DNA from 4 places in the Citrobacter sp. GW821-FHT07H02 genome. Region 3 is predicted to be linked to each of the others. Evidence: predicted binding sites of a transcription regulator. Region 3 holds the regulator's gene; each other region holds the start of a gene.

Region 1 (7,572 bases), on a different contig from region 3:
CCATAAAGCGCAGCGCCAGTTCTTCGAAGTGAGTTTCCGGATGTTCGTACATGACCCACATGATTTTCGCGGCGTCCATCGGGGAACCGCCACCCAGCGCGATGATCACGTCTGGTTTGAAGGAGTTAGCCAGCTCTGCGCCTTTACGAACTACGCTCAGCGTCGGGTCAGCTTCAACTTCAAAGAACACTTCAGTTTCAACGCCAGCGGCTTTCAGAACAGAGGTGATCTGGTCAGCGTAACCGTTGTTGAACAGGAAGCGGTCAGTTACGATCAGCGCGCGTTTGTGACCATCGGTAATCACTTCATCCAGTGCGATTGGCAGTGAGCCACGACGGAAGTAGATAGATTTCGGAAGTTTGTGCCACAACATGTTTTCAGCTCGCTTAGCAACGGTTTTCTTGTTGATCAGGTGTTTCGGACCAACGTTTTCAGAGATGGAGTTACCACCCCAGGAACCACAACCCAGAGTCAGGGAAGGTGCGAGTTTGAAGTTGTACAGGTCACCGATACCACCCTGAGAAGCCGGGGTGTTGATCAGGATACGTGCAGTTTTCATCATCTGACCAAAGTGGTTGACGCGATCCTGCTGGTTATCCTGGTCGGTGTACAGGCAAGAGGTGTGACCGATACCGCCCATGGCGACCAGTTTCTCTGCCTTAAGCACGGCGTCTTCAAAATCTTTAGCGCGGTACATCGCAAGCGTAGGTGACAGTTTCTCGTGAGCAAACGGCTCGCTTTCGTCAACCACTTTCACTTCGCCGATCAGAATCTTGGTGGTTTCTGGTACGGTGAAGCCAGCCAGTTCAGCGATTTTGTACGCCGGCTGACCAACAATCGCGGCGTTCAGCGCGCCATTTTTCAGGATGATGTCCTGAACGGCTTTCAGCTCTTTGCCCTGCAGCATGTAGCCGCCGTGGCTGGCGAAACGTTCACGAACGGCATCGTATACGGAGTCAACAACAACGACAGACTGTTCAGAAGCACAGATTACGCCGTTATCGAAGGTTTTAGACATCAGTACGGAAGCTACCGCACGTTTGATATCCGCCGTTTCGTCAATAACAACTGGCGTGTTGCCTGCGCCTACACCGATAGCTGGTTTACCAGAGCTGTACGCAGCCTTAACCATGCCCGGGCCACCGGTAGCAAGGATCAGGTTGATGTCCGGGTGGTGCATCAACGCGTTTGACAGTTCAACGGAAGGTTGATCGATCCAGCCGATCAGATCTTTCGGTGCCCCGGCAGCGATAGCTGCCTGCAGAACGATGTCGGCAGCTTTGTTCGTTGCATCTTTAGCACGCGGGTGCGGAGAGAAGATGATGGCGTTACGGGTCTTCAGGCTGATCAGAGATTTGAAGATCGCGGTAGACGTCGGGTTAGTGGTCGGAACGATACCACAGATGATACCAATCGGTTCAGCAATGGTGATAGTCCCGAAGGTGTGGTCTTCATCCAGCACACCACAGGTCTTTTCATCTTTGTAGGCGTTATAGATGTATTCAGAAGCGAAGTGGTTTTTAATCACTTTATCTTCGATGATACCCATGCCGGATTCGGCAACGGCCATTTTAGCGAGGGGGATTCGAGCATCTGCAGCGGCCAGAGCGGCGGCGCGGAAGATTTTGTCAACCTGTTCTTGAGTGAAACTGGCATATTCACGCTGGGCTTTTTTTACGCGCTCTACGAGTGCGTTAAGTTCAGCGACATTAGTAACAGCCATAAATGCTCTCCTGATAATGTTAAACTTTTTTAGTAAATCATCTGCTCGATACGAGAGTATAGACAGATCGACGAAAGTTTGTATAAAAGTCTGAAAATCAAACGGTTACTTAACGTCCATTTTGCTCTGATTTACTAAAAGAGCTTATGCGTTAGCGTTAACTGATTCTAGCGCATTACTTCCAGGTGGCGGAAGCCAGATTACTCACTTCTGAGTAGTTATTACGTGATCTGGGTCAAATTTATGCAAAGCTGACACCTTTCAGCATGCCCTTTTAGCAGTTCGCATTACCTGTTGGTGAATTGTTGTGGTGAATGAAGGTTGCATTAGCATAATCCATACATATTAATAACAGTGGAGAATATAGAGGGATAACGCAGATTTGAGGTGAAGTATGCTGCTAAAAGGCGTATCTTCAGCGCGGTTTTTACCATTATTGACGACTAACTTCATACGGCTAACGCTTCGGAGCTAACCGTGATCCAAACGTTATTTGACTTTCCTGTTTACTTTAAATTTTTCATCGGGTTATTTGCGCTGGTTAACCCGGTCGGGATTATTCCTGTCTTTATCAGTATGACCAGCTACCAAACGGCGGCGGCGCGCAACAAGACAAACCTGACCGCCAACTTGTCGGTCGCCATTATTTTGTGGACGTCACTCTTTCTGGGTGACGGCATTTTGCAACTCTTCGGGATTTCGATTGATTCGTTCAGGATCGCGGGTGGGATTCTGGTTGTCACGATTGCAATGTCGATGATCAGCGGGAAACTGGGTGAAGATAAACAGAACACGCAGGAAAAATCAGAAACCGCGATACGTGAAAATATCGGTGTTGTGCCGCTGGCGCTGCCCTTAATGGCAGGGCCGGGTGCTATCAGTTCGACGATAGTCTGGGGTACGCGATATAACAGCATTATGCACCTGGTGGGTTTTTTCATTGCTATCGCTGTTTTTGCGCTGTGTTGCTGGGGCTTATTCCGTATGGCGCCGTGGCTGGTGCGGTTGCTTGGGCAAACCGGCATTAACGTCATTACCCGTATCATGGGCCTGTTGCTGATGGCGTTGGGCATTGAGTTCATCGTGACAGGGCTTAAAGCCATTTTCCCTGGCCTCCTCAGCTAACCCTCCTTTCATATAGACGGAGTCAATATTGGCTCCGTTTTTTTTCGTCATCAGTAAAAGCGCTCACTCACGTTAAAAATTAATGCGAAAAAGGAATCAACACAACGGTCTTTTTAATTTGGTTCTCTGTTGATTTAGCAGGATTTTATTCAATCTTTATGTCTTAACGTCTCGCGTCTCGCTGTTATTTTATTAACATCATACTAAGGGGCTTGATGAAGGATTATTGAAATGTTATTAGTTATTTCAGCGCCACATCAGATGAATGTGCTAAAGAATGACCAATTGTTAAATTTATGTGTATCTTAACATCTGCCCGATGCCTGGGATGGCCGAAGGTGGTGTGTTTACAATAACCTATTGATGAGAGTGATTTTTTATGGAAATTATTCTCTCAAATGATGTCTTCAGGCTGGCATGTTTTTTCTACAAAAGAGAAATAGTTAACAAATCTGTAAATTATATTGGCGGTTAAGAAACGCATTTGGTACTTTCCGGCCAGATATTTTCAGAAGATCTCACGTTGTTGAGAACTATTGTCAATAAAATGATTTACAGAATAAAAGCGCGTCTCTGACAGGGGAGGCGTAGACGGAATCGACGTAAGGCGATCATTCGAATCGTCAAAATAAATAAAGTCGGTGATAGCAACGTAGTAAACGAACTGACAGCAGCAAAATCTCCGGTGCTGTACAGAAACCCAAACGGGATTAAACAGGCTGGTTAAAAAGCCAGTAATTATAATGAGTGGAGTACAAACACAATGTCTAACATCACAAAAAAAAGTTTAGTAGCTGCGGGGATTTTAACTGCGCTAGTCGCCGGAAACGTTGCAATGGCTGCGGACGTCCCGGCCGGCGTTCAACTCTCCGATAAGCAAACTCTGGTGCGTAATAATGGTTCCGAAGTTCAGTCTCTCGACCCGCACAAAATTGAAGGTGTGCCGGAGTCAAACATTAGTCGCGATCTGTTTGAAGGTTTATTGGTAAGTGATGTCGAAGGACATCCGTCAGCAGGTGTTGCGGAAAAATGGGAAAACAAAGATTTTAAAGTCTGGACGTTCCATCTGCGTAAAAATGCAAAATGGTCAGACGGCACGCCGGTTACTGCACATGACTTTGTTTATAGCTGGCAGCGTCTCGCTAACCCGAATACCGCGTCACCTTATGCCAGTTATCTCCAGTATGGCCATATCGCCAATATCGACGACATTATCTCAGGTAAAAAGCCATCAACCGATCTCGGCGTAAAAGCGATTGATGATAATACGTTCGAAGTCACCCTGAGCGAGCCGGTTCCCTATTTCTATAAACTGCTGGTTCACCCGTCCGTTTCTCCAGTACCTAAAGCTGCCGTCGAAAAATTCGGTGAGAAGTGGACTCAGCCCGCCAATATTGTCACCAATGGTGCGTACAAACTGAAAAACTGGGTGGTGAACGAGCGTATTGAGCTTGAGCGCAATACCAACTATTGGGATAACGACAAGACCGTCATTAATCAGGTCACTTATCTGCCGATCTCTTCCGAAGTTACTGATGTTAACCGCTATCGCAGCGGCGAAATCGACATGACCTATAACAACATGCCGATTGAATTATTCCAGAAGCTGAAAAAAGAGATCCCGGATGAAGTCCGCGTCGATCCTTATCTGTGTACTTACTACTACGAAATCAATAACCAGAAAGCACCGTTTAATGATGTTCGCGTTCGTACCGCGCTGAAAATGGCGCTGGATCGCGATATCATTGTCAACAAAGTGAAAAATCAGGGCGATCTGCCAGCCTATAGCTACACCCCTCCGTATACCGATGGTGCGAAACTGGTTGAGCCGGAGTGGTTTAAGTGGTCACAAGAAAAACGTAACGAAGAAGCGAAAAAACTGCTGGCCGAAGCGGGCTTCACCGCAGACAAGCCGTTGACGTTTGACCTGCTTTACAACACCTCCGACCTGCATAAAAAGCTGGCGATCGCAGTGGCTTCCATCTGGAAGAAAAATCTGGGCGCTAACGTGAAGCTGGAAAACCAGGAATGGAAAACGTTCCTCGACACGCGTCATCAGGGCACCTTTGATGTGGCACGAGCTGGCTGGTGTGCGGATTATAATGAACCGACATCCTTCCTGAATACCATGCTGTCAGACAGTTCAAACAACACGGCTCACTATAAGAGCCCTGCGTTCGACAAACTGATTGGCGACACGCTGAAAGTCACTGACGAAGCGCAGCGTACCGAGCTGTACACGAAAGCAGAGCAGCAACTTGATAAAGACTCTGCAATTGTACCGGTATATTATTACGTTAACGCGCGCCTGGTGAAACCCTGGGTAGGCGGTTACACCGGTAAAGACCCGATGGATAATATCTACGTTAAAAACTTATATATTATCAAGCATTAATGGCAAGACGTGGGGCAAGCGAGTTTTGCCCCACAGTGTCTTTTTTTCATCGCACTATAAACACCTCACCTGAGTTCGTTTGACACAGAGGTGTAAAGGCACACGCCAGAAGGTACGGGCAATGTTGAAATTTATTTTACGTCGCTGTCTGGAAGCGATTCCAACACTCTTCATTCTTATCACGATTTCATTCTTTATGATGCGCCTTGCGCCGGGAAGTCCTTTCACCGGTGAACGTGCGCTGCCGCCAGAGGTTCTGGCGAATATTGAAGCGAAATATCATCTGAATGACCCCATCAGTACGCAATACTTCAGCTATCTGAAGCAGTTGGCGCACGGTGATTTTGGGCCTTCTTTCAAATACAAAGATTACACGGTCAACGACCTGGTCGCTTCAAGCTTCCCGGTATCCGCAAAACTGGGGGCCGCCGCCTTTCTCCTTGCGGTGATTCTCGGCGTAAGCGCAGGGGTCATTGCAGCGCTTAACCAGAACACGCGCTGGGATTACACGGTGATGGGGGTAGCCATGACCGGGGTGGTTATCCCCAGCTTCGTCGTGGCACCCTTATTGGTCATGATATTTGCTATCACGCTCAAATGGCTGCCCGGCGGAGGCTGGAACGGCGGGGCACTGAAATTTATGATTTTGCCTATGGTGGCGCTGTCACTTGCCTATATCGCCAGTATCGCCCGTATTACTCGCGGCTCGATGATTGAAGTGCTGCACTCCAACTTTATTCGTACCGCACGGGCGAAAGGGTTGCCGATGCGACGGATTATTTTCCGTCACGCGTTAAAACCCGCGTTGTTGCCTGTTCTGTCTTATATGGGCCCGGCATTTGTCGGCATTATCACGGGCTCGATGGTCATTGAGACAATCTATGGTTTGCCGGGGATCGGCCAGTTGTTCGTTAACGGGGCATTGAACCGTGACTATTCACTGGTGCTGAGTCTCACCATTCTGGTGGGGGCGCTGACCATTGTGTTTAACGCCATCGTCGATGTGCTATACGCCGTCATCGATCCGAAGATTCGTTACTGATACTGGAGCTCGCTATGATGTTAAGTAAGAAAAACAGCGAGACGCTGGAAAATTTCAGTGAAAAGCTGGAGGTCGAGGGCCGCAGTCTTTGGCAGGACGCCCGTCGTCGTTTTATGCACAACCGTGCGGCGGTGGCCAGTCTCGTGGTTCTGGTGATCATCGCGCTGTTTGTCGCGCTGGCGCCGATGCTGTCGCAGTTTACCTATTTCGATACCGACTGGGGCATGATGTCGAGTGCGCCAGATAGGGAATCGGGGCACTATTTCGGAACGGACTCTTCCGGACGCGATCTGCTGGTGCGCGTGGCAATTGGTGGGCGAATTTCGCTGATGGTTGGGATTGCAGCTGCGCTGGTGGCGGTGATCGTGGGGACGCTATACGGCTCGTTATCGGGCTATCTTGGCGGCAAAATTGACTCAGTCATGATGCGCTTGCTTGAGATCCTCAACTCCTTTCCGTTCATGTTCTTCGTTATTTTGCTGGTGACCTTCTTTGGACAAAATATCCTGCTGATTTTTGTGGCGATCGGGATGGTCTCCTGGCTGGATATGGCGCGTATTGTTCGGGGGCAGACATTAAGCCTGAAACGTAAAGAGTTTATTGAAGCGGCTCAGGTTGGCGGTGTTTCCACGGGCAGTATCGTGATTCGTCATATCGTCCCTAACGTGCTGGGTGTGGTGGTGGTGTATGCCTCACTGTTGGTGCCGAGCATGATCCTGTTCGAATCCTTCCTGAGTTTCCTCGGGTTAGGTACCCAGGAGCCGTTGAGCAGTTGGGGAGCCTTGTTGAGCGATGGCGCCAACTCAATGGAAGTTTCACCGTGGCTGCTACTCTTCCCGGCAGGTTTCCTTGTGGTGACGTTATTCTGTTTTAACTTTATTGGCGATGGCCTGCGTGATGCCCTCGACCCGAAAGACCGTTAAGGAGTGCAGCCATGAGTGTAATTGAAACCTCAACCGCGCCGCTCGCGCAGCAACAGGCTAACGCACTGCTGAACGTGACAGATCTTCGCGTGACATTCAGTACGCCAGACGGTGATGTCACCGCGGTTAACGATTTAAACTTTTCGCTTCGCGCAGGGGAAACGTTAGGGATTGTTGGTGAGTCAGGTTCTGGCAAATCTCAGACGGCGTTTGCGTTGATGGGGCTGCTGGCGGCAAATGGACACATTGGCGGTTCTGCAAAGTTTAATGGGCGCGAAATACTGAACTTACCCGAGCGCGAGCTTAACAAGCTGCGTGCTGAACAAATTTCGATGATTTTTCAGGACCCGATGACCTCACTGAA
Region 2 (7,572 bases), on a different contig from region 3:
GACATTTTCACCGTACACGACATTCTGAAAGCGCGAGGGGAAATCTGATGGAACGCTACGACAATTTATTTGCACAGTTGAAGGATCGTAAAGAAGGCGCATTTGTTCCCTTTGTCACGCTGGGCGACCCTTCGGTTGAGCAATCGCTGAACATTATTGATACGCTGATCGCGGCCGGTGCCGATGCCCTTGAACTCGGGATACCGTTCTCCGACCCGCTGGCTGACGGCCCGACGATTCAGGAAGCCACGCTGCGCGCGTTTGCCTCGGGCGTTACCCCAACGCAATGTTTTGAGATGCTGGCGTTAATTCGCCAGAAGCACCCTGACATTCCTGTGGGCCTGCTGATGTACGCCAACCTGGTCTTCAGCAAAGGGATCGACGAATTTTACGCCCAGTGCGAAAAAGTCGGCGTTGACTCCGTGCTGATTGCCGACGTACCGGTGGAAGAGTCTGCGCCTTTCCATCAGGCGGCACTGCGCCACAATGTCGCGCCGATTTTCATCTGCCCGCCGAATGCCGATGATGAGCTTCTGCGCCAGATTGCCTCCCGGGGCCGCGGCTACACCTATTTGCTCTCCCGGGCGGGGGTGACGGGGACAGAAAATCGTGCCGCGCTGCCGTTGCACCATCTGGTCGAAAAACTGAAAGAGTACAATGCGGCCCCGCCGTTGCAGGGGTTCGGGATCTCTTCACCGGAACAGGTCACCGGGGCAGTTGAAGCCGGTGCGGCAGGAGCCATTTCCGGTTCAGCGATTGTTAAAATCATCGAGAAAAACCTCGATAAACCCGAACAGATGCTGGCCGAGCTAAAAACGTTCGTCACGGCAATGAAAGCGGCAACGCGCGCGTAATGTCCGGCAACCGCCAGAGCACGTCTGGCGGTTTACCCTTTCGCCTGTTTCATTTTGTACATTTCATTATCCGCAACCTGGATCGCCGCATCCAGGGCGCCGTTCACTTCCGCAATTCCCCATGACACCGACAACGGTACCTGATTACCGCCAACCCAAAACGCATATCCCTGCACCTGGCTGGCAATGCGTTCTGCAACCGCAATAGCATCACTGGCTTTTGCCCGGTAAAGCAGAATCACAAATTCATCACCGCCCGTGCGTATCACCATGTCATTGCTGGTTCGGGTATTGGAAAGCATACGGTTCGCGATAACCTGGAGCGCCCTGTCGCCAGCCACATGTCCCCAGATATCGTTGATCGCTTTGAATTTATTGCAATCCAGCAGAATCACAGCGCAACGCGAGAGATCACGGCGTTTAATAATATCGAGGATCTTGCGGTTAAAGCAGCCGGTCAAAGAGTCGATATAAATCTTGAGGTCACTTTCGTTGAGCCATCCCTTCAGCCCCAGACTGATCATAATAAAAAAGAACGGCGCCAACAGAATCGCAATACCCGCCTGGATGTCATGCGTGACAAAACGCCCAAGTGAGATGGTGTATTTGAACACATACTTTTCAGACACTATTTTGACGATGCTTTTCCCCATCGACGAGCAGTTCCCGGTTAGGCACAACGACTCTTTGTTGGTGACATTCACCAGCGCCACATTAAGCCCATGGGGTATCTGGTTATCAAAAGCTTTAGCCAGGGCTTCCTGCAACTCTGGCCTGGCGTGGTCGTAGACCAGATAGGCCACAATATGGTCGGAGATCTCTTTTCCGGAAAGGTCGTAAATATAGCTCACCACGCTAAAGGCTTTTTCGCCGGTGATTTTATCGGTATAGAAATTGGTTGAGCTCAGCGCCTTGGTTTTGACGTTTTTTTCCAGCAGACGGGTATAAAAATCAACGGGGGGGTAAAAAAAGCTGCGAATATCTCTCGCCATCTCCGAGTCAGAGAAATGAAACATCCGGGAATCTGCGGGCGTAAACCAATAAAAGTAATCGGCATCTTTGGCGATGATATACCGGTGCGCGTCATAATTTCCGGGATTGAGGGCATTGACCCTGTCGCGGATAAATTCTGCCGCGGTAAACATACATAGCGCGTTAACACCGGTATGTTTTGCCACCATCGCGCCTGTCGCCGAATGGATTCGTTTTTTGTCGGCATTGATTCCCCAGGCGTCGTTATCTCTGGGAATAAAGAGCGAAGTATCGCCACACATGCCGGCATTTTTAATCTGGTGATAACGTTCACCCGTCGCATCGGCGATCAGTTCGTTGTCATTAAAAATGTCTACCATCCGCGTCTGCAGACGATTCATGCCATCACTGGCCGCCGCCAGTCGCTGTTCATAAATCACAAAAATGAACAGTGAGGTAAAAAGCAAGGTGATAAGCCCTGATATGAACAATGCCTGCCGGTTTCTCAGCCCATCCTGCACAATCTTCACGCGTTCACCCAGTTTATTAACAGCACTGCAAAACCGGTCGCCCGTTTATGTTGTTGCATAGCATCCCTGAAATCTGCTTGCCAGAGACGGCGATAATTTTACTAATGTTAGCATTTCAGAGAGTTAAGCGAGGGGAAAAATAAAAATAGCCGTTGCAAGAGACGAAAAAAAAGCCGGTAGCAATGCAACCAGCCTTTTTCGATAGCGATGAGGATTTTAGAAGCGATAACCCGCAGAGAACATAAACACCCACGGATCGAGGCGAACGCTGTCATGCTGCTGAGCGCCGCCAAGTTTATAGTTCGCGGTCGTGTCGATATCCATGTACCAAACCGACATGTTGATCAGCCAGTCGCGGTCGATCAGATAATCCATACCCACTTGCCCTGCTGCGCCCCAGGAGTCTTTAAGGCTCAGGTCAGACAATCCAGTGTCTTTTCCTTTGTCGTTAAAGCCCGTGTCAAAGAAGGTGGTGTAGTTAATACCGGCTCCAACGTACGGACGCAGTTTGCTGCTGGAATCACCAAAGTACCATTGCGCCATCAGCGTCGGCGGCAAATGGTGAACGGTAGCGATATCACCGGTTGATGAGGTTCCAATCTTATGACGGAACGGCGTCGCGCCCAGCAGTTCGATACCGATATTGTCCGTTGCCATATAGGTGAATGTCAGGCCAAGTTGCGTATTGTTGCTAACATCAAATCCGCCCAGGCTGCCTAACGTACCACCCGCCCCTTCGGTCGGGCGAACGGTTGCCGAACCTGCACGAATGAAGAACTCGCCCGCTTCATGCGCATAAACCCCGCCAGAGAGAAGAGTACTTACTGCCAACGCCGCCACTGTTAATTTTTTCATGTCCGCTCCATCGTTATGGTTATAAAAGCGTGACGAATATACCTACAATGGAGTAAAAAGTGATCTAACACAGATCACATTACATCTTGTAATTTAACATTTATTGATCTGGATTAATTTAGAACTTGCATTCAAAATCCTAGTTAAACTGATACAGATCAAATTCGATATATTTTCGAACTGAAAATATTCAGATGCTTCCCTCTTGCCCTTCCTGAAACTGGGCGCTAATTTAGCTTTCTCACAATTGAATTGATGCGTTATCTTGTTGCAGGTGAAATCATGAGCGATCTCAACCCGTGCATGACGTGCGGTGCCTGTTGTGCGTTTTTTCGTGTCTCTTTTTATTGGGCGGAAGCCAGTGATGCTGGCGGCCCTGTCCCGGTTCATCTGACGGAACCGGTGAGTCCCTTTCTACGTTGTATGGCGGGCACCAACCAAAAACAGTCCCGCTGCGTGGCGCTTTCCGGTTCTCCCGGCGAAAATGTCAGCTGTACGATCTATGAAAACCGCCCCTCCGCCTGCCGGGAATTTGCCATGTCAGGGGAAGATGGCGAGGTCAACGAAGCCTGTAACCGCGCCCGCGCCCGATACGGATTACCTCCGCTTTACAAAGATATGCTTTTCCATACAAGCCTTGATGCTGCCACTCACGGGTTATCCAGGGTACAATTGCCCGCTAATTAACACCTGCAGAACTCAAGGAGAGTGCATGTCTATCACGGCGAAGTCCGTATACCGTGACACGGGGAATTTTTTCCGTAATCAATTTGTTACCATCTTACTGGTATCGTTGCTGTGCGCGTTTATCACGGTGGTTTTAGGTCATGCCTTTTCCCCCAGCGACGCGCAAATTGCACAACTCAGCGAAGGCGACCATCTGGCGGGTAGCGTTGGATTGTTCGACCTGGTGCAAAACATGACGCCGGAACAGCAGCAAATCTTGTTACGTGCTTCTGCAGCCTCGACGTTTTCAGGTCTCATTGGCAATGCCATTCTGGCAGGCGGCGTCATGCTGATGATTCAATTGATTTCGGCCGGTCATCGGGTAAGTGCATTACGCGCCATTGGCGCCAGCGCCCCTGTTTTGCCTAAGCTGTTTATTCTGATTTTCCTGACGACGCTGCTGGTGCAGATTGGCATTATGCTGGTGGTGGTTCCTGGTATTCTCATGGCCATCCTCCTCGCACTTGCGCCAGTCATGCTGGTTCAGGACAAAATGGGTGTTTTTGCTGCAATGCGCAACAGCATGCGTCTTGCGTGGTCTAATATGCGATTGGTCGCGCCCGCGGTGATCAGTTGGTTGCTGGCAAAAACGTTGCTTCTGCTCTTTGCACCTAACTTTGCTGTACTGACCCCGAACGTGGGCGCGGTGGTGGCGAATACGCTGAGCAATTTGATCTCTGCCGTTTTGCTCATCTATTTATTCCGCCTGTATATGTTGATTCGCCAATAACCCTATGTGCGTCGGCGCTTTCCGGCCGATGCATGTTAATTACGGAATCGAAGAATGAAGCAGTTTCTTGATTTTTTACCGCTGGTTGTCTTTTTTGCCTTTTACAAGCTTTATGACATCTATGCGGCAACCTCAGCCCTGATCGTCGCCACCGCAATTGTCCTGATTTACAGTTGGGTACGCTATCGCAAGGTTGAGAAGATGGCGTTGATCACCTTTATTCTGGTTGCAGTGTTTGGCGGCCTGACCATTTTCTTCCATAACGATGAATTTATTAAATGGAAGGTGACGGTGATTTACGGCTTGTTTGCGGGCGCCTTGCTGGTAAGCCAGTGGATTATGAAAAAGCCATTAATTCAGCGCATGCTTGGGAAAGAACTTACGCTCCCTCAACCTGTGTGGTCGAAGTTAAATCTGGCGTGGGCGGTCTTTTTCATCCTGTGCGGCCTTGCGAATATCTACATCGCGTTCTGGCTGCCGCAAAATATTTGGGTCAATTTTAAAGTCTTTGGCCTGACCGCATTAACGTTGATTTTCACCCTGTTGAGCGGCGTTTATATTTACCGCCATCTCCCCCAGGAAGACAAATCGTAATCTTAACAGCGCCAGACCTTTTCTCTGGCGCTTCTCTTTTCTGCGTTGTTCCCCGTATTTCGCTGCACAGATTGTATGAATCATAAAGCGATGGTGGAAATGTCACCCTTTCCTTCTGAGCTGCCGGGGCACCCGCGGTGCGCGGCGTATCTCCTCTGTTCTCAATCTGCAAATCATAGTAGCATCGCGCCTGTAATTTTTTTCTATAGTCGGTTCTACAATGACAACAACGAATAATGTCCCCCAGGGCGAACTTGTTTTACGCACGCTGGCCATGCCTGCTGATACGAATGCCAATGGCGATATTTTTGGCGGCTGGCTGATGTCGCAAATGGATATTGGCGGTGCCATTCAGGCCAAAGAAATTGCCCATGGCCGCGTGGTGACCGTGCGCGTCGAGGGAATGACGTTTTTACGCCCTGTCGCGGTGGGAGATGTGGTGTGCTGTTACGCTCGCTGTATAAGACGCGGCACAACCTCTGTCAGCATCAACATCGAAGTGTGGGTTAAAAAGGTGGCCTCTGAGCCGATTGGACAGCGTTATAAAGCGACTGAAGCGCTGTTTATTTATGTTGCGGTAGACAAAGACGGCAAGCCCCGCGCCTTGCCAGTTCAGAAGTAAAAAAAAGCCTCCGGATGTGGAGGCTTTTTTAATCATCATCACGCTTATTCTATCTGCGTTGTGCCATTGAGGCGGAAAACAATATTCACCACCAACCCGTTACCTGGCTTCCCGGCTTCATAGCGCCATTTGCGCATCGCGTTTTTCACTTCCCGCTCAAACATGTTCGCCGGTTGTGCTGAGAGTATTTCAACATCGTCAACACGTCCGTCGGACGTCACGTTGAATTTCACCTTGACCCGCCCTTCGATACGCAACGCTTGCGCACGCGGCGGATACTGCGGTTGATTACGGCTCAGGGCACGAGGGCCCGCAGGCGCACTGACCGCAGGTTTGCTGGTCGCAGGTGCGGTACTGGTCGTCGGACGCGCAGGCGCGGTGTTTTCAGACGGCGTCAACGGACGCGACTCAACCGGCTTCACATCACGCTTCGGCTGCTCCTGAACCTTCTTCACAGGCTTAGGCTTGGGTTTCGGTTTTGGCTTCGGTTTCTCAATCACTACCGGCGCTTCTTTTGGCGGTTCCGGGATCGGCTCAGGTTCGGGTTCAGGTTCGACGACAGGTTGCGGCGGCGGCTGAACAGCCTGAGGAGGCTCAAGATCGGCAGGCGCGACCATGGTGACGGAGATCGGCTGCGCAGGCGCAGGCAGTTCAATAACCTGATGTACCGAGGTATACAGCAGTCCCGCCACTACAGCACCATGAACGCCAACGGAAAGTAACGTCGGCCAGGGAAAGCGACGAGGTAGATCAAGGGTCATTGAAGTCATAATCGTTTCAGTTAAAAAACCAGGCCCTGATTTTAAATGCAAATAGCAATCATATTCAATAAGACATCACAATGAGGTGCATTTAAAACGCAATATTATCCTAAAAAAGCCCTGCAAAGTGTACGTCTTAACAAAGCCGTCATCTTTGCGTTGCAGTTGAGAGTCCTTTCCAATAACGTAATTAACGACTTTTACCTATTAAGGAGCTCTACCCGTGCTGTATGTCATCTACGCTCAGGATATCGCCGACTCTCTCGAAAAGCGCCTTTCGGTTCGCCCCGCACATCTGGCGCGTCTGCAACTTCTGCACGATGAAGGCCGCCTGCTCACGGCGGGTCCAATGCCTGCCGTTGACAGCAACGATCCCGGTGCAGCAGGTTTTACCGGCTCAACGGTCATTGCTGAATTTGAATCTCTGGAAGCTGCGCAATCCTGGGCAGAAGCGGACCCGTATGTTGCCGCGGGTGTCTACGCACAGGTTTCCGTCAAGCCCTACAAAAAAGTATTCTAAGTCCGATTGGACACCACTGAAGTCGTTGGGCACCGGATGCGGTGCCCTTATTTTAATCAGATGCTGTGGATCGCAAACAGCAACGAGTTACGTTGATGATTGAGAACACACTTTCTGATTGAGTGGATACGCATATTGCGACGCGACTGCCCTTCAAGCCAACGCGCTTTACGGCGGCTAGCCTGACGTAACATACGCCAGCGTCCCACTTCCGTTCTACTACGTTTCATGTTAACGACTCTTACAGTGCTGGAGGCGAGCATTATACGCCCTCACCAAACTCAGACCAGCGCTTTTCCTGTGTTTTTATTTGCCAGATGAATCCTGATGCGTAAACTCATAACAATACGCTTTCAAAAGGATTTTTAATGTTATGACAACCTTCTACACAGTGGTGAGTTGGCTGGT
Region 3 (7,572 bases):
GCAACGCCTGGAATTACCCGACGGCGATTTTGTCGATCTGGCATGGAGTGAAGATCCGCATCAGGCGAAACACAAACCGCGTCTGGTGGTGTTTCATGGTCTTGAAGGTAGTCTGAACAGCCCGTATGCCCACGGACTCATAGAGGCCGCGCAAAAGCGTGGATGGCTGGGTGTCGTGATGCACTTTCGCGGTTGCAGCGGCGAACCCAATCGCCTGAATCGCATTTATCACTCCGGGGAAACGGAAGACGGCACCTGGTTTTTACAGTGGTTACAACGCGAGTTTGGTCGTGTTCCCACCGCTGCGGTTGGCTATTCGCTCGGCGGCAATATGCTGGCCTGCCTGCTGGCGAAAGAAGGTCGGGGGATTCCTGTCGATGCGGCAGTGATTGTCTCCGCACCTTTCGTGCTTGAAGCCTGCAGCTATCACATGGAAAAAGGGTTTTCGCGCGTTTACCAGCGCTACCTGCTCAATCTGCTCAAAGCCAACGCGTCACGCAAACTGGCGGCCTATCCCGGCACGCTCCCTGTCAATCTGGCGCAGTTAAAAGCGGTACGGCGTATCCGTGATTTTGATGATCTTATTACTGCTAAAATTCACGGTTTTGCTGATGCGATAGACTATTATCGTCAATGTAGCGCCATGCCGTTGCTCAATCAGATCGCCAAACCCACGCTGATTATTCACGCGAAAGACGATCCGTTTATGGACAGTCATGTGATCCCGAACCCCGAGAATCTGCCGCCGCAGGTAGAGTATCAATTAACCGAGCATGGCGGGCATGTCGGCTTTATCGGCGGGACGCTGCGCCGCCCTGAAATGTGGCTTGAATCGCGTATCCCTGACTGGCTCACCACGTATCTGGAAGCATAATCATGATGATCCCCTGGCAGGAGTTGTCCCCTGAAACGCTGGATAACCTGATTGAAAGCTTTGTATTGCGCGAAGGCACCGATTATGGTGAACATGAACGTTCGCTTGCGCAAAAAGTCGCCGACGTCAAACGTCAGCTACAGTGTGGCGAGGCCGTTCTGGTGTGGTCCGAACTCCACGAAACGGTCAATATTATGCCCAAAAAGCAGTTGCACGAGTAATCCCCCGCTGAGGGCCGACTATACTAAAACGAGTGTTTATTCATGGAGTTGTTATGTCTGCCAAACATCCAGTGATTGCGGTAACAGGGTCCAGCGGCGCGGGGACCACCACCACCAGCCTCGCGTTCCGTAAAATTTTTTCACAGTTAAATCTGCGTGCCGCCGAGGTGGAAGGCGACAGTTTTCACCGCTATACCCGCCCGGAAATGGACATGGCGATCCGCAAAGCGCGGGACGCCGGGCGGCATATCAGTTATTTCGGCCCCGAAGCCAATGATTTTGGCCTGCTGGAACAAACGTTCAGCGAGTACGGACAAGTGGGCAAAGGCCAGTCGCGGAAATATCTGCATACCTACGATGAAGCAGTACCGTGGAATCAGGTGCCGGGAACCTTCACGCCGTGGCAACCCTTGCCTGAACCGACCGACGTCCTGTTCTATGAAGGGCTGCACGGCGGCGTAGTGACGCCGCACCATAACGTGGCGCGCCATGTGGATTTACTGGTTGGCGTAGTACCGATCGTGAACCTGGAGTGGATACAAAAACTGATCCGCGACACCAGCGAGCGCGGACACTCCCGCGAGGCGGTGATGGATTCGGTGGTTCGCTCAATGGATGATTACATCAACTACATCACCCCGCAGTTCTCCCGTACGCATATTAACTTCCAGCGTGTACCCACGGTAGACACCTCGAATCCCTTTGCGGCAAAAGGCATCCCGTCATTAGACGAGAGCTTTGTCGTTATTCATTTTCGTAATCTGGAAGGGATCGATTTTCCCTGGTTGCTGGCGATGCTTCAGGGTTCATTCATTTCCCACATCAATACATTAGTCGTGCCGGGCGGCAAAATGGGACTGGCGATGGAGTTGATTATGCTGCCGCTGGTTCAGCGACTGATGGAAGGCAAAAAAATCGAATAATGCGCAGCGTTGCCGGATAAGCGTCACGCCCTCCGGCAACCTGAGATCACGCGGCAATCACTTCGTATGAGTGCGTGATATTCACCGCTTTTTCCAGCATCAACGCAACAGAACAATATTTTTCTGCAGAAAGATCAACAGCGCGCGAAACGGCGGCGTCTTTCAGGTCATTGCCAGTCACAATGAAATGCAGATTGATATGCGTGAACAGGCGCGGCGCCTCTTCACGACGCTCGGAAGTGAGCTTCACTTCGCAGTTGGTCACATCCTGGCGTCCCTTTTGCAGAATAGACACCACATCAATCGCACTGCAGCCACCCGCGGCCATTAACACCATTTCCATCGGACTCGGCGCTTTATCACCGGAGTTACCATCCATCAAAATTTGGTGGCCGGAAGCAGACTCTCCCAGGAAGGTTAGCCCTTCGACCCATTTCACACGCGCTTGCATATTTCGTAACTCCAATGTTTCAATTTTCCTGACAGATTACGCGGACATAACAAATCTCGCAATGGAAGGCGACCTGCATCATGCTGAAGCGAGACACCAGGAGACACACGGCGAAAGCTATGCTAAAACAGTCAGGATGCTACAGTAATACATTGACGTACTGCATGTATGCAGAGGACATCACATTACAGGCTGCAGTACATTTTTAGCAGCCCCCTTCCCTGGCAGCGGGAAGCATATTTTGGCAACCCCAGAGACAGCGTCGTTTTCTGGCTCTGGAGACAGCTTATAACAGAGGATAACCGCGCATGGTGCTTGGCAAACCGCAAACAGACCCGACTCTCGAATGGTTCTTGTCTCATTGCCACATTCATAAGTACCCGTCGAAGAGCACGCTGATTCACCAGGGTGAAAAAGCAGAAACGTTGTACTACATCGTTAAAGGCTCAGTGGCAGTGCTGATTAAAGACGAAGAAGGGAAAGAGATGATCCTTTCTTATCTGAATCAGGGCGATTTCATTGGCGAATTAGGCCTGTTTGAAGAAGGCCAGGAACGCAGTGCATGGGTACGTGCAAAAACGGCCTGTGAAGTCGCTGAAATCTCCTACAAAAAATTTCGCCAACTGATCCAGGTGAACCCGGATATTCTGATGCGCCTGTCTTCCCAGATGGCTCGTCGCCTGCAAGTTACGTCCGAAAAAGTCGGCAACCTTGCCTTCCTCGACGTAACTGGTCGTATCGCTCAGACTCTGCTGAACCTGGCGAAGCAACCCGATGCGATGACTCACCCGGACGGCATGCAAATCAAAATCACCCGTCAGGAGATCGGTCAGATCGTTGGCTGTTCTCGCGAAACCGTTGGTCGTATTCTGAAAATGCTGGAAGATCAGAACCTGATCTCCGCGCACGGTAAGACCATCGTCGTCTACGGCACTCGTTAACCCCGTCGAAATGGCGTATTACCCTGTAATGCGCCATTTTTGTTGGCACCGATGTGGCGAAGACTGATTTATCACCCTGAAATCAACTACGCACTGCGGCAAACGCTGGTGCTGTGTTTGCCTGTGGCGATCGGCCTTATCATTGGCCAGTTGCATCTGGGATTGCTCTTTTCTCTCGTTCCCGCCTGCTGCAACATTGCCGGGCTTGATACTCCCCACAAACGCTTTTTCAAACGCTTAGTCATTGGCGCATCGCTGTTTGCCGGATGCAGCCTGGCCATGCAGCTACTGCTCGCGCAAGCAATACCGCTACCGCTGATTCTGACGGGTTTAACGCTGATTCTTGGCGTGACGGCGGAACTCAGCGCCTTGCATGCCCGACTCCTGCCTGCCTCGCTTATCGCCGCTATTTTCACGCTAAGCCTGGCCGGTAACATGCCCGTCTGGGAGCCGTTGCTGATCTATGCCCTGGGCACCCTGTGGTACGGGCTTTTTAACTGGTTTTGGTTCTGGCTCTGGCGTGAACAACCGCTACGCGAGTCACTCAGTTTGTTGTACCGCGAGCTGGCCGACTACTGCGAAGCCAAATACAGTCTGCTCACCCAGCATGCCGATCCTGAAAAAGCGCTGCCGCCCTTGTTGGTACGCCAACAGAAGGCGGTGGATCTCATCACCCAGTGTTACCAGCAAATGCACATGCTGTCGGCACATCACAATAATGAATATAAACGCCTGCTGCGGGCCTTCCAGGAAGCGCTGGACTTACAGGAACATATCTCCGTCAGTCTGCATCAGCCAGAAGAGGTGCAAAAGCTGGTCGAACGCAGCCATGCGGAGCAGGTGATTCGCTGGAACGCGCAAACGGTCGCTGCGCGCTTGCGCATCCTGGCGGATGACATTCTGTATCACCGCCTGCCGACTCGCTTTAGCATGGAAAAGCAGATTGGCGCGCTGGAGAAAATCGCCAACCAGCATCCCGATAACCCGGTGGGTCAGTTCTGTTACTGGCACTTTAGCCGCATTGCCCGTGTATTGCGGACCCAACGCCCACTCTATGCCCGCGACCTGATGGCGGATAAACAACGCCGACTCCCGCTGATCCCGGCCCTAAAAAACTATCTGTCCTTCAAATCGCCCGCTTTGCGAAATGCCGGGCGCATCAGCGTAATGCTGAGTATCGCCAGCCTGATGGGCAGCGCGTTACATCTGCCGAAACCGTACTGGATCCTGATGACGGTGCTGTTTGTAACGCAAAACGGCTACGGCGCGACGCGGGTTCGCATACTACACCGTTCGGCGGGCACGCTGGTTGGACTGGTGATTGCGGGTGTGACGCTACACTTCCACATCCCTGAAGGCTTCACGCTGGCGGGCATGCTGGTCATTACGCTGGTGAGTTATCTGATCATTCGTAAAAACTACGGCTGGGCAACGGTTGGGTTTACGGTCACTGCGGTGTATACCCTGCAATTGCTGACGTTAAATGGCGAGCAGTACATTGTGCCGCGGTTTATTGATACGGTGATTGGCTGCCTGATCGCGTTTGGCGGAACGGTCTGGCTCTGGCCGCAGTGGCAGAGCGGTCTGTTGCGCAAAAACGCCCACGACGCGCTGGAAGCTGACCAGGAAGCCATCCGCCTGATCCTCAGCAGCAATCCACAGGCAACGCCGCTCGCGTATCAGCGTATGCGTGTCAATCAGGCGCACAACACGCTGTACAACTCGCTGAATCAGTCCATGCAGGAACCCGGATTTAACGCGCACTATCTGGCAGATATGAAACTGTGGGTAACGCACAGCCAGTTTATTGTCGAGCACATCAATGCAATGACCACACTGGCGCGGGAACATACGATGCTGACGCCAGACCTTGCGCAACGCTATCTGGAATCGTGCGAAATTGCGCTCCAGCGCTGCCAGCAGCGTCTGGAGTATGACGGACCGGGCAGTTCTGGCGATGTGAATATTCTGGAAGCGCCAGAGACGCTCTCCCATGGGCCATTAAGTACCCTGGAACAACACCTGCAGCGCATACTGGGCCACCTGAACACCATGCACACCATTTCGTCGGTCGCCTGGCGTCAACGGCCTCACCACGGGATCTGGCTCAGCCGTCGGTTACGGGATATTAAGAGCTAACGACTTTCGCGACGGCCTGCGCGAAACGCTGCATTCCCTCGTCGATATCCGCCTCTTCCACCACCAGCGAAGGGGCGAAGCGCATCACATCCGGACCGGCATTCAGCACCATCACGCCTTCATTCGCGCCCGCATAAAGAAACTCACGCGCTCGTCCCTGATATTGCGGCTTCAACTCTGCCCCAATCAGCAATCCCATCCCGCGAATGTCGCTGAAAACGTCGTACTGCTCGTCAATTTTCTGCAAATGCTGAACAAATTTCTGCCGTTTCGTCTGAATGCCGTCCAGCACGTCTGGCGTGTTAATAATATCGAACGCTGCGCCAGCAACCGCGCAGGCCAGCGGGTTACCACCGTAGGTGGAACCATGGGAACCGACGTGAAACGCAGAGGCAATCTCCTGCGTGGTCAGCATGGCGCTCACCGGGAACCCGCCGCCAAGCGCCTTGGCGCTGGTCAGAATATCCGGCGTCACGCCATAGTACATATACGCAAACAGGGAGCCTGTGCGCCCCATACCGCACTGCACCTCATCAAAGACCAGCAATGCCTGATGCTGGTCGCACAATTCGCGCAGACCTTTCAGGAACTCGGGGGTTGCCGCCGTTAATCCCCCTTCCCCCTGGATGGGCTCCACCACCACCGCGCAGGTATGGTCATCCATCACAGCTTTCACCGCATGGAGATCGTTAAAGGGAACATGGACGATGTCGGCCGGTTTCGGTCCAAAACCATCGGAATACTTCGGCTGGCCGCCAACCGTTACGGTGAACAGTGAGCGACCGTGAAACGCGTTATGGAAGGCGATGATTTTGGTTTTGAACGGACTGTGACGCACGCAGGCGTAGTGACGCGCCAGTTTGAAGGCCGTCTCATTCGCTTCTGTACCCGAGTTCATGAACAGCACGCGTTCTGCAAACGTCGCGTCGATAAGCTTACGCCCCAGTCGTAGCGCCGGTTCATTCGTGAAGACGTTACTGGTGTGCCACAACGTTTCGCCCTGGGTTTTCAGCGCCTCAACCAGCGCCGGGTGACAATGCCCCAACGCTGTTACTGCAATCCCGCCAGCAAAATCAACGTATTCCTTTCCTTGTTGATCCCAAACGCGGCTGCCTTTGCCTTTTACCGGAATAAACTCCGCCGGTGCATAAATCGGCAGAATAACCTCATCAAAAGTCGCGCGTGTAATTGCAGTTTGTTCAGTTGCCATCTTATGACCACCCAGTTATGCAGAAATTAACGTGAAATTATAATCACAAAATATGCATAAAAAATCATTAGATAGCAACCACAAATCAGCGCTGGAGGAAATTTGCCAGTAGCTGATGCCCCTGCTCGCTGAGAATGCTTTCTGGATGAAACTGGACACCTTCCAGATCCCATTCCCGATGGCGAATGCCCATAATTTCCCGGGTTTCACTCCAGGCGGTGACGTCAAAACAGGCGGGTAGCGTGGCCGGGTCAATCACCAGAGAATGGTAACGCGTCACACATAATGGCGTCGGCAACCCCAGGAAAACCCCCTGACCGGTATGGGTTATCGGCGAGGTTTTACCATGAATGACTTTCGCTGCCCGAACGATGGTCGCGCCAAACGCCTGCGCCATGGCCTGGTGGCCCAGACACACGCCCAGGATGGGCAGCCGTCCGGCATAATGGCGAATCACATCCAGCGAAATTCCGGCCTCGTTGGGCGTACAAGGGCCAGGAGAAATCACGATCTTTTGCGGATTGAGTGCGTCGATTTGTGCCAGCGTCAACTCGTCATTCCGTTTGACCAGCACGTCAGCGCCAAGCTCGCAAAAATACTGGTAGAGGTTCCAGGTGAAAGAATCGTAGTTGTCGATTAGCAGGATCATGGCGGCTCCGGTACGTTAGAACCGCGCTATTCTACTCAGTTTCCTCAGCTTCGCTCACCACTTTACGAAATATTGCCTGCAATGCCGAAAGGTCGCCCATGGCGCCACTCTGGTTGGCCTGATTCCATTCATCCACCTGAATACCGTCCCAGGTCAGCGTGTAA
Region 4 (7,572 bases), on a different contig from region 3:
GATTACTTACCGCCTAACCCTTTTTTGGCCAGTTCTTCTTTGAAGTTGTCACGCGTAATCAACACTACATCAGTCACTTCAGTGAATTTTGGTGGTTCCGCGCCTTTGGTCACCCAGTTGTAGAGCATTTCGCTGGATTTATAGCCATGTACGTCCGGGCTTGGCAGCAACGAACCGAAGAAGCCGGTCGCTTGCGCCTTCGACAGTTCACTGACCGCGTCCACGCCGTTGATACCGATACCGATCACATCGGCAGCTTTAAAGCCCTGGCCTTCCGTCGCACGCACGCCGCCCAGTACGGTGTTGTCGTTCATCCCGACAATCAGCCAGTGTTTCACTTCCGGATGCTGAACCAGCATGGAGTTCGCAGCATCAAATGCACCAGGGATGTCATTGGATTTCGTCGGCACCTGGTAGATCTGTTTTTCCGGGAAGCCAGCGGTTTTCAGCGCGTCCATTGAGCCACCGGTACGGCGACGCGCGGTATCCAGCTCGTTCGCCGTGATCGCCATTACCGCAGTCTCTTTCACATCCCAACCGCGTTTCTGCATCTCTTTGTACAGCTCTTCACCCTGACGCTCGCCAATTTTAGTCGCCGCCATCATGACCAGAGGAACGGTATCCATCGGCTTGCCTTTGGCGTTAACAAACTGGTCGTCCACCGCGATGACTTTCATGTCGTAACCGCGCGCCTTGGCAGCGATTGCCGAGCCGAGTTTCGGATCCGGTGTACAAATAACAAACCCTTTCGCGCCGCTGGCGGCCAGGCTGTCGATGGCATTCAGGGTCTTTTCGCCATCGGGGACGGCAATTTTAATCACTTCAAAACCCAAATCTTTTCCGGCTTTATCAGCAAATTTCCACTCCGTCTGGAACCAGGGTTCTTCTGGCTGTTTCACCAGAAAACCGAGCTTCATGGTTTCTGCAATAGCGGATTGTGACATAACGGCAGCCAGGCCAATGGCCGCCAGCGCTTTAGTGAATTTGTGCATGGTTAACTCCAGCTTTAGCGTTCTTTTATGTAGGGTAAAAACGAACGGTTTTTTGTAATTCAGACGAAAAACAAGGCATTACCATTTATATCGACGATTAATGCCAGTGCTGGAATAAGTTTTAGCGGGAAATTGATTCTCCATAGGAGAGCGGCATCACATCACAGAATTACAGTAATTGCGTGCATAAATTTAGCGGGAAATGACATAAGAAAATGAGAATTTGTCAGACAAATAAAAAGAGGTGTAGCAGATTAGTCCATAACCCCAGCCAGCCAATCCTTGTTCCCGAATACGGGTGTATTCGGGAACGTTTTATTTACCCGCGATAGTAAATATGGTCCGCATGATCACGAACCGGAGCGTCGTCACCAGGTTAACGGGCGCTGAGCGTCAGTGCAAAATCAAATATATGGCCTAACCCTTTGCCGCTAATCAGATTGCCATCTTTAACAACTGGCGCAGAGCAGATCGGGCAAATCAAACAGCCAGTGATGACAGAGTGATTGGCTTGACGTTTTCACGTTTCTAAAAATGATCTGGCACACACTTCAGCCCTGGTGGGAGACCTGCCAGTACAGCTTTATCTAATAACTGCCGAAACAGCCATAATGGATAATTATCATTGAACATATGATACCCGTTGGAACTATCTCACTCCGTCATTTAAAACAATGCTTCAAACATCTATCGATACTTTAATCAACGTTAAATCATGACGTTGCACTGACGAGACATAATTTCTAAAATTCCTGGTTCACAACCGATATTTAAGAAAAATATGTAAAAAACTTTAAACATTTCATTATAAGGATTTTCTTATATCCATACAGGCGGTATGCTTATTTCGATCATCAACGGAAATGACTACGTGATCACATAAAGGACCGGCAGAACGGATTTATTCTGCTAACAGTATCACTTGTGCGTAGATGTTAAGTGTGGCAGCAGCCTGCTGCGCTGATGCTGGTTACGCACAGCCCCTTTTCTGGAAATAAGGATATTGACATGGCTGCAGTAGAAATGGCTCACAAGCTCAACGCCCAGATGAATCTTGAGTTTTACGCATCCAATCTTTACCTTCGCCTGAGCGAGTGGTGTGCGGATAACAGTTTGACGGGTACAGCGATGTTTCTTCGCACTCAGGCGCAAAGCAACATCACCCAAATGATGCGCATGTTTAATTTTATGAAGAGCGCAGGCGCTAACCCCATTGTTAAAGCGATTGATATTCCCGGCGATGAGTTAACGTCACTTGAAGAATTATTTCAGAAAACCTTAGACGATTATCAACAGCGCTCCAGCACCCTGTCGAGTTTAACCCGCGAAGCAAAAGCGTTGAATGACGACCTCACGCTTGATTTTCTCCACGATCTGAAAAAAGAACAGCAGCAGGATGGCGTGCTATTACAAGCGATCTTCGATGAAGTTTGCAGCGCCAAACGCGCAGGTCTGTGCATGGCGCAAACAGACAAGCACTTACTCAACGTCGTTAACCACCAGCACCACTAATGGCGGTATAGCGTCGGATAACGCCATAACCCCCCAGTCTGGCCTGCAAGAATATCTACCGCAGGCCGGGCAACCGTCGCATTGCCGACTCCCCCAATGATTCAGAAACGATTACGCCCCCTGATGCAGGAGGCGTAATAAGCATGCTTCAAAAAGCTAATACATTGATTAAATTAGTGAGCTTCGCCCTGCGGCGTGAATTTCAGCTCGATCAAGGCGATAGCTTTCTGAATAGCGCGCATCGTCACGGGATCGGCTGCGGCAGGATGGCTTGAAAAATCGATGTTTTTCAGTTGGGTAGCCATTTTCTCGCGAACTTCGACGGGGGCGATCACGTCAAGAACGTCCAGAATTTGTTTGAGAACCAGTTGGCAGGCAACAACGTCAGAGACCAGTTCCTGATCGGCGTTCAGTGTTTGGGACATAGTGAGCTCCTTATAGAAAGGTCGTCATAGTACCTATTCAGGAGCAGAAACGATAGCAGCGTAAACGCAGCAAAAATACAGGTATAAAAAAACCTGCCGTAGCAGGTTTTTTTATCAGAACATACCGCCTGGCGGTACATCTTTGAATGTTTTGCAATAATTTTCGAACATGCTTTTCAGAATTTTGCGCAGTTTCATAGCATTGCTCCGTTTGATTGTTGTTCAGGTTTATTGTCTACGAGCAATATAATATAACATCCGTCACAAAAATCAATATTTATGTGACGCAGATCACACATAAAAATGTGCAAATTCTTTCAATTATTATGTTTTTAGCATAAAAATCATAATGTTATCTCATTGCATGTTTTGGTAAATTTTTATAGATTTTTTTGATAAGAACCATCATCGACAGCAAAAGATGGGGTCTGGCAGGGTGCTTGCTACGCAGAAGTTAAAGCCAGCAATAGAGGAAGTACGGAATCGAACAAAAACACATTACTGTCGCCCGGTCGCTCAACGCTGGCCGGGCTGACATGCGGCATCTTTCAGGCCGGTAAGCGTTGCGCTGTCCGGCCCTATGCCATCAAGAACCTTACGCCAGGATTTCGCGTACAAACGCTTCGATCGCTTTGTCCTGGCCATTTTCGAAAAGACACTGCTGGAAACGCGGACCCGACACAGCGGTTTTCACCAACTCAGGATCGATAGCACGCAACGTATCCAGATAGTTCTCTTTTACAACGGCCGCTTTCACCTGGTTCAGAATGCCCGCGTTGCGAACCTGCGGCTCTTTACGCTCCGGCGGGTAGCCTTCGCCGTTACGACCCGTGAACGCTTTTTCAAAGATGAAGCGAACGTTCAGCTCGGCACCCCAGCCAAAACCTTTCGCGAATGGCAGAGAAAGCGCATTACCGTTGTTGATCTGGGCAAACAGAAACGCATCAGCCGGATCGATACAGTATCCGCAAATCACGCCCGGATGGATATTCAGGGACATCAGCGCCCCTTGACCCGTGCCGCAGCCGGTCACGACAAAATCAACCGCTTTAGCATTGAGCAGAATACTGGCCATAATGCCCAGATGAATATAGGTCAGATGATGGTCATTCTCATCGCTCATGCCCACGTTAAAGACGGGAAATCCCTTCTCATCCGCAACGGCCTTGAGTTCGTTATGAATGATGGCATTTTTGCTTGCCTGGCTGTTTTCCATCATCAGTGCAATTTTCATACTGTATCTCCTGAATGCGTCGCGATAAATCCCGACGTGAGTCTGTGAAATTGACGCCACATTACTATGTGATGAATGTATTTTCAAATTTAATGAAAGATGGTTTTAAAAAACAAAAACAGGCTCACGTTTTATCTGCCTGTGGAGCATTTTTTGTACATTGCGCCCGGTCGTTGCCATTAAACATGGGTGATCCTCAGGCTATTCAAGCCATTGGACCGAGGGTGTATCAGGTAGGATAGCGTATCACCGAATTTTCAGAGCGATATCATGAAGAGCCTTTTTCTTGCCCTCTCGCTGTTAATGTTGGCGGGATGCACCATCACCCGCCAAGCAAACGTCAGCGAAGCCAACGCAACCAGTGGGATTGTTCGCCTCACCTGGAATCAGGCGATGCTGCAAACGGCAAGTACTGACGACTATGTCGCCAAAGGTACCGCCACGCGTGAATGTCAGCAAATGGGCTACGCGAACGCCGTCGGATTTGGCCAGCCTGTCCCCACCTGCAGTGTTTATGCGGGTTCTCTGTGTCTGAATACGAAAATAACCTTATCGTACCAGTGCCAGGGTGTGGCGATCCCCTCGACGACACCTGGCTATTATTAAACGTTGAGGTCAGTTTATTTATTAATGACTGGCCTTTTATTATTTCAGCGTGTCTTTATTTTTAATTTAAGAGCGTTAATGCGTTTTATTCCCATTCGCATTTTTAATAATTGATTTTATTATTTTACCTTTTGCAAATAATTAAATAACAAATTATAGTGGCGCCACATCGACATATCATTAACATGTGTGGAGCAGAACAATGCTGAAAACAGAAATGATCGAAAAACTGAATGAACAGATGAACCTCGAGTTATATTCGTCTCTGCTCTATCAGCAAATGAGTGCGTGGTGCAGCTATAACAGCTTTGAAGGTGCCGCCGCGTTCCTGCGCCGTCACGCTCAGGAAGAGATGACGCATATGCAGCGTCTGTTCGATTATCTGACCGATACCGGCAGCCTGCCGCGTATTAATACCGTCGCGTCTCCTTTCGCTGAATATGCGTCACTGGATGAACTGTTCCGTGTTACGTACGAACACGAGCAATTGATCACCCTGAAAATTAACGAACTGGCTCACGCGGCGATGACCAACCAGGATTATCCGACCTTTAACTTCCTGCAGTGGTACGTGGCTGAACAGCATGAAGAAGAGAAGTTATTTAAATCGGTCATTGATAAATTAACGCTGGCAGGTAAAAGCGGTGAAGGTCTTTACTTCATCGACAAAGAACTGTCGACGCTGGATACACAGAATTAATTTCGCTTCGGTGAAGCGGGTTTTCTGCCCACTTCACCGGACTCTTTTAATGACGGCAGATCTTGCTTTCGTGCGTCGTAAAACCGTCATCCTTCGCAATAAATTTCCCCTTCGCCGCCAGAAAAGCCACCAGCTCTGCCGCCGTCATCTCTGCTGCTGAACAGGTATGAAAACGTGCCTGCGCACCAAACCGCTTAACGATCGCTGCCTCAAGACTGGCGTGGGTGTATTGCTCGCCTGATGCAATCATCATGTTAAGCACGTCGTGGCCGTGAATAGAATCCATACATCCTCCTCAATAAAGCGCCTAGCCTAAGATGAAGCCGCATTATCTGCTTTGCGCTAACGCAGGTTTACATCCTTCGGCCACCGGCATGATGCGGGGCCAACCACACTTATAAAAACCGTAAACAAAACTTAACACTCATTGTAACGACGATTTGACGAAAATCGCGTAATGCCTTACCCTGCGCCGCAGATACCACTATTGATTATCTCTGGGACAGAGGAAAGCGTGAAGAATAGAACTCTGGGAAGTGTTTTTATCGTGGCGGGAACCACAATCGGTGCAGGTATGCTGGCCATGCCGCTGGCGGCAGCGGGTGTGGGTTTCAGCGTCACGCTGGCGTTATTGATTGGGCTGTGGGCGCTGATGTGTTACACCGCGCTGTTACTTCTCGAAGTGTATCAACATGTTCCGGCAGATACGGGGCTGGGTACACTGGCAAAACGGTATCTGGGACGCTACGGTCAGTGGGTGACCGGGTTTAGCATGATGTTTTTAATGTATGCCCTGACCGCAGCCTACATTAGCGGTGCCGGTGAGTTGCTCGCCTCCAGTATCAACGACTGGACTGGCAGCGAAATGTCGCCCGCCGCTGGCGTACTGCTGTTCACCTTTGTTGCCGGTGGCGTGGTTTGCGTTGGAACGTCGCTTGTCGATCTGTTCAACCGTTTTCTGTTCAGCGCCAAAATTATCTTCCTGGTGGTGATGCTGGCGTTGCTGATGCCGCACATCCACAAAATCAATCTTCTTACCCTGCCGTTGCAGCAAGGGCTGGCGTGGTCCGCCATTCCGGTGATTTTCACCTCGTTTGGTTTTCACGGTAGCGTGCCCAGCATTGTCAGCTATATGGACGGCAATATTCGTAAATTACGCTGGGTGTTTATCACCGGCAGCGCAATCCCGCTGATCGCCTATATTTTCTGGCAGCTTGCGACCCTCGGCAGCATCGACTCCTCAACGTTTATGGGGCTGCTGGCCGATCACGCCGGATTAAACGGTCTGCTTCAGGCGTTACGGGAAGTGGTCGCCTCACCTCACGTTGAGCTGGCGGTGCACCTGTTCGCCGATCTGGCGCTGGCGACCTCGTTCCTCGGCGTGGCGCTGGGATTATTTGATTACCTGGCGGATCTGTTCCAGCGTCGCAATACCGCTGCCGGACGCCTGCAAACTGGCGCAATTACCTTTTTGCCGCCGCTGGCGTTTGCCCTCTTCTATCCGCGCGGATTTGTTATGGCTCTGGGGTATGCCGGTGTAGCGCTGGCGGTACTGGCGTTGCTGATCCCTTCGTTGCTGACATGGCAAAGCCGAAAGCATAATCCTCAGGCGGGATATCGCGTTAAAGGCGGTTCACTGGCGTTAGGTCTGGTGTTTCTTTGCGGGATTGTGGTGATCGGAGTTCAGTTCTCTATCGCAGCGGGACTGCTGCCCGAACCAGGTTGAATGCAGAAGATGGCGCTTAAACTGCGGTTTAAGCGCCATCCGAGCTTAACGTACTATTAATGCAGACAGCACTGCTTATACTTTTTGCCGCTGCCGCAAGGACAGGGATCGTTACGGCCGGGTTTGGCGTCCACTTTTACTGGTACCTGCAACGGAGTTTCTTGCGGATGCGCCATCCACCAGGCGTGAAGATCCAGCGCCGCCATCCGGATAGCCTCTACGCTTTCTTCAAATGCCTCTGGCGTCATCTTCTCTACCACGGCAAAGTTCTCTTCCGTACCGTGCAACGCAATTGCCTCCAGCGCTGGTTTCAGCGAGTCTGGCAACGCTGACCAGTCAGAAAGCGCCACACCGCGCATATAGCCAAAGCACCACTC

Evidence for each region. Region 3 encodes CRP, which controls carbon source genes, mostly activating them, when cyclic AMP is high. Its sites were predicted from a motif close to ATGTGANNNNNNTCACAT; they were not measured.
Region 1: a site for CRP is predicted at 1,947-1,964, ahead of AC07NP_RS11905 (YchE family NAAT transporter). Genes of this name have one in related genera too.
Region 2: a site for CRP is predicted at 3,358-3,375, ahead of ompW (outer membrane protein OmpW). Genes of this name have one in related genera too.
Region 4: a site for CRP is predicted at 3,209-3,226, ahead of azuC (stress response protein AzuC). Genes of this name have one in related genera too.

The regions. Positions count from the first base shown of each region.
Region 1 covers NZ_JBWKPZ010000009.1:138,555-146,126, reverse strand. Annotated here, with positions in the region: gene adhE (bifunctional acetaldehyde-CoA/alcohol dehydrogenase) at 1-1,723, opposite strand, end outside; gene AC07NP_RS11905 (YchE family NAAT transporter) at 2,201-2,848, shown strand; gene oppA (oligopeptide ABC transporter substrate-binding protein OppA) at 3,612-5,243, shown strand; gene oppB (oligopeptide ABC transporter permease OppB) at 5,365-6,285, shown strand; gene oppC (oligopeptide ABC transporter permease OppC) at 6,300-7,208, shown strand; gene oppD (murein tripeptide/oligopeptide ABC transporter ATP-binding protein OppD) at 7,220-7,572, shown strand, end outside.
Region 2 covers NZ_JBWKPZ010000009.1:126,616-134,187, forward strand. Annotated here, with positions in the region: gene trpB (tryptophan synthase subunit beta) at 1-48, shown strand, start outside; gene trpA (tryptophan synthase subunit alpha) at 48-854, shown strand; gene AC07NP_RS11820 (GGDEF domain-containing protein) at 887-2,356, opposite strand; gene ompW (outer membrane protein OmpW) at 2,573-3,211, opposite strand; gene AC07NP_RS11830 (YkgJ family cysteine cluster protein) at 3,494-3,898, shown strand; gene AC07NP_RS11835 (YciC family protein) at 3,924-4,667, shown strand; gene AC07NP_RS11840 (septation protein A) at 4,722-5,261, shown strand; gene yciA (acyl-CoA thioester hydrolase YciA) at 5,482-5,883, shown strand; gene tonB (TonB system transport protein TonB) at 5,928-6,653, opposite strand; gene AC07NP_RS11855 (YciI family protein) at 6,868-7,164, shown strand; gene AC07NP_RS11860 (YciY family protein) at 7,221-7,394, opposite strand; gene cls (cardiolipin synthase) at 7,538-7,572, shown strand, end outside.
Region 3 covers NZ_JBWKPZ010000002.1:379,088-386,659, reverse strand. Annotated here, with positions in the region: partial or broken gene AC07NP_RS04910 (hydrolase) at 1-874, shown strand, start outside; gene AC07NP_RS04905 (YheU family protein) at 877-1,095, shown strand; gene AC07NP_RS04900 (phosphoribulokinase) at 1,149-2,018, shown strand; gene AC07NP_RS04895 (OsmC family protein) at 2,065-2,469, opposite strand; gene crp (cAMP-activated global transcriptional regulator CRP) at 2,778-3,410, shown strand; gene AC07NP_RS04885 (YccS/YhfK family putative transporter) at 3,462-5,549, shown strand; gene argD (bifunctional acetylornithine/succinyldiaminopimelate transaminase) at 5,539-6,759, opposite strand; gene pabA (aminodeoxychorismate synthase component 2) at 6,845-7,408, opposite strand; gene AC07NP_RS04870 (putative adenosine monophosphate-protein transferase Fic) at 7,440-7,572, opposite strand, start outside.
Region 4 covers NZ_JBWKPZ010000018.1:11,914-19,485, forward strand. Annotated here, with positions in the region: gene araF (arabinose ABC transporter substrate-binding protein AraF) at 3-992, opposite strand; partial or broken gene AC07NP_RS16690 (DJ-1 family protein) at 1,369-1,455, opposite strand; gene AC07NP_RS16695 (non-heme ferritin-like protein) at 2,001-2,504, shown strand; gene AC07NP_RS16700 (DUF2766 family protein) at 2,678-2,929, opposite strand; gene azuC (stress response protein AzuC) at 3,044-3,127, opposite strand; gene AC07NP_RS16710 (RpiB/LacA/LacB family sugar-phosphate isomerase) at 3,525-4,163, opposite strand; gene yecR (YecR family lipoprotein) at 4,434-4,769, shown strand; gene ftnA (non-heme ferritin) at 4,972-5,469, shown strand; gene AC07NP_RS16725 (YecH family metal-binding protein) at 5,516-5,755, opposite strand; gene tyrP (tyrosine transporter TyrP) at 5,984-7,195, shown strand; gene AC07NP_RS16735 (YecA/YgfB family protein) at 7,252-7,572, opposite strand, start outside.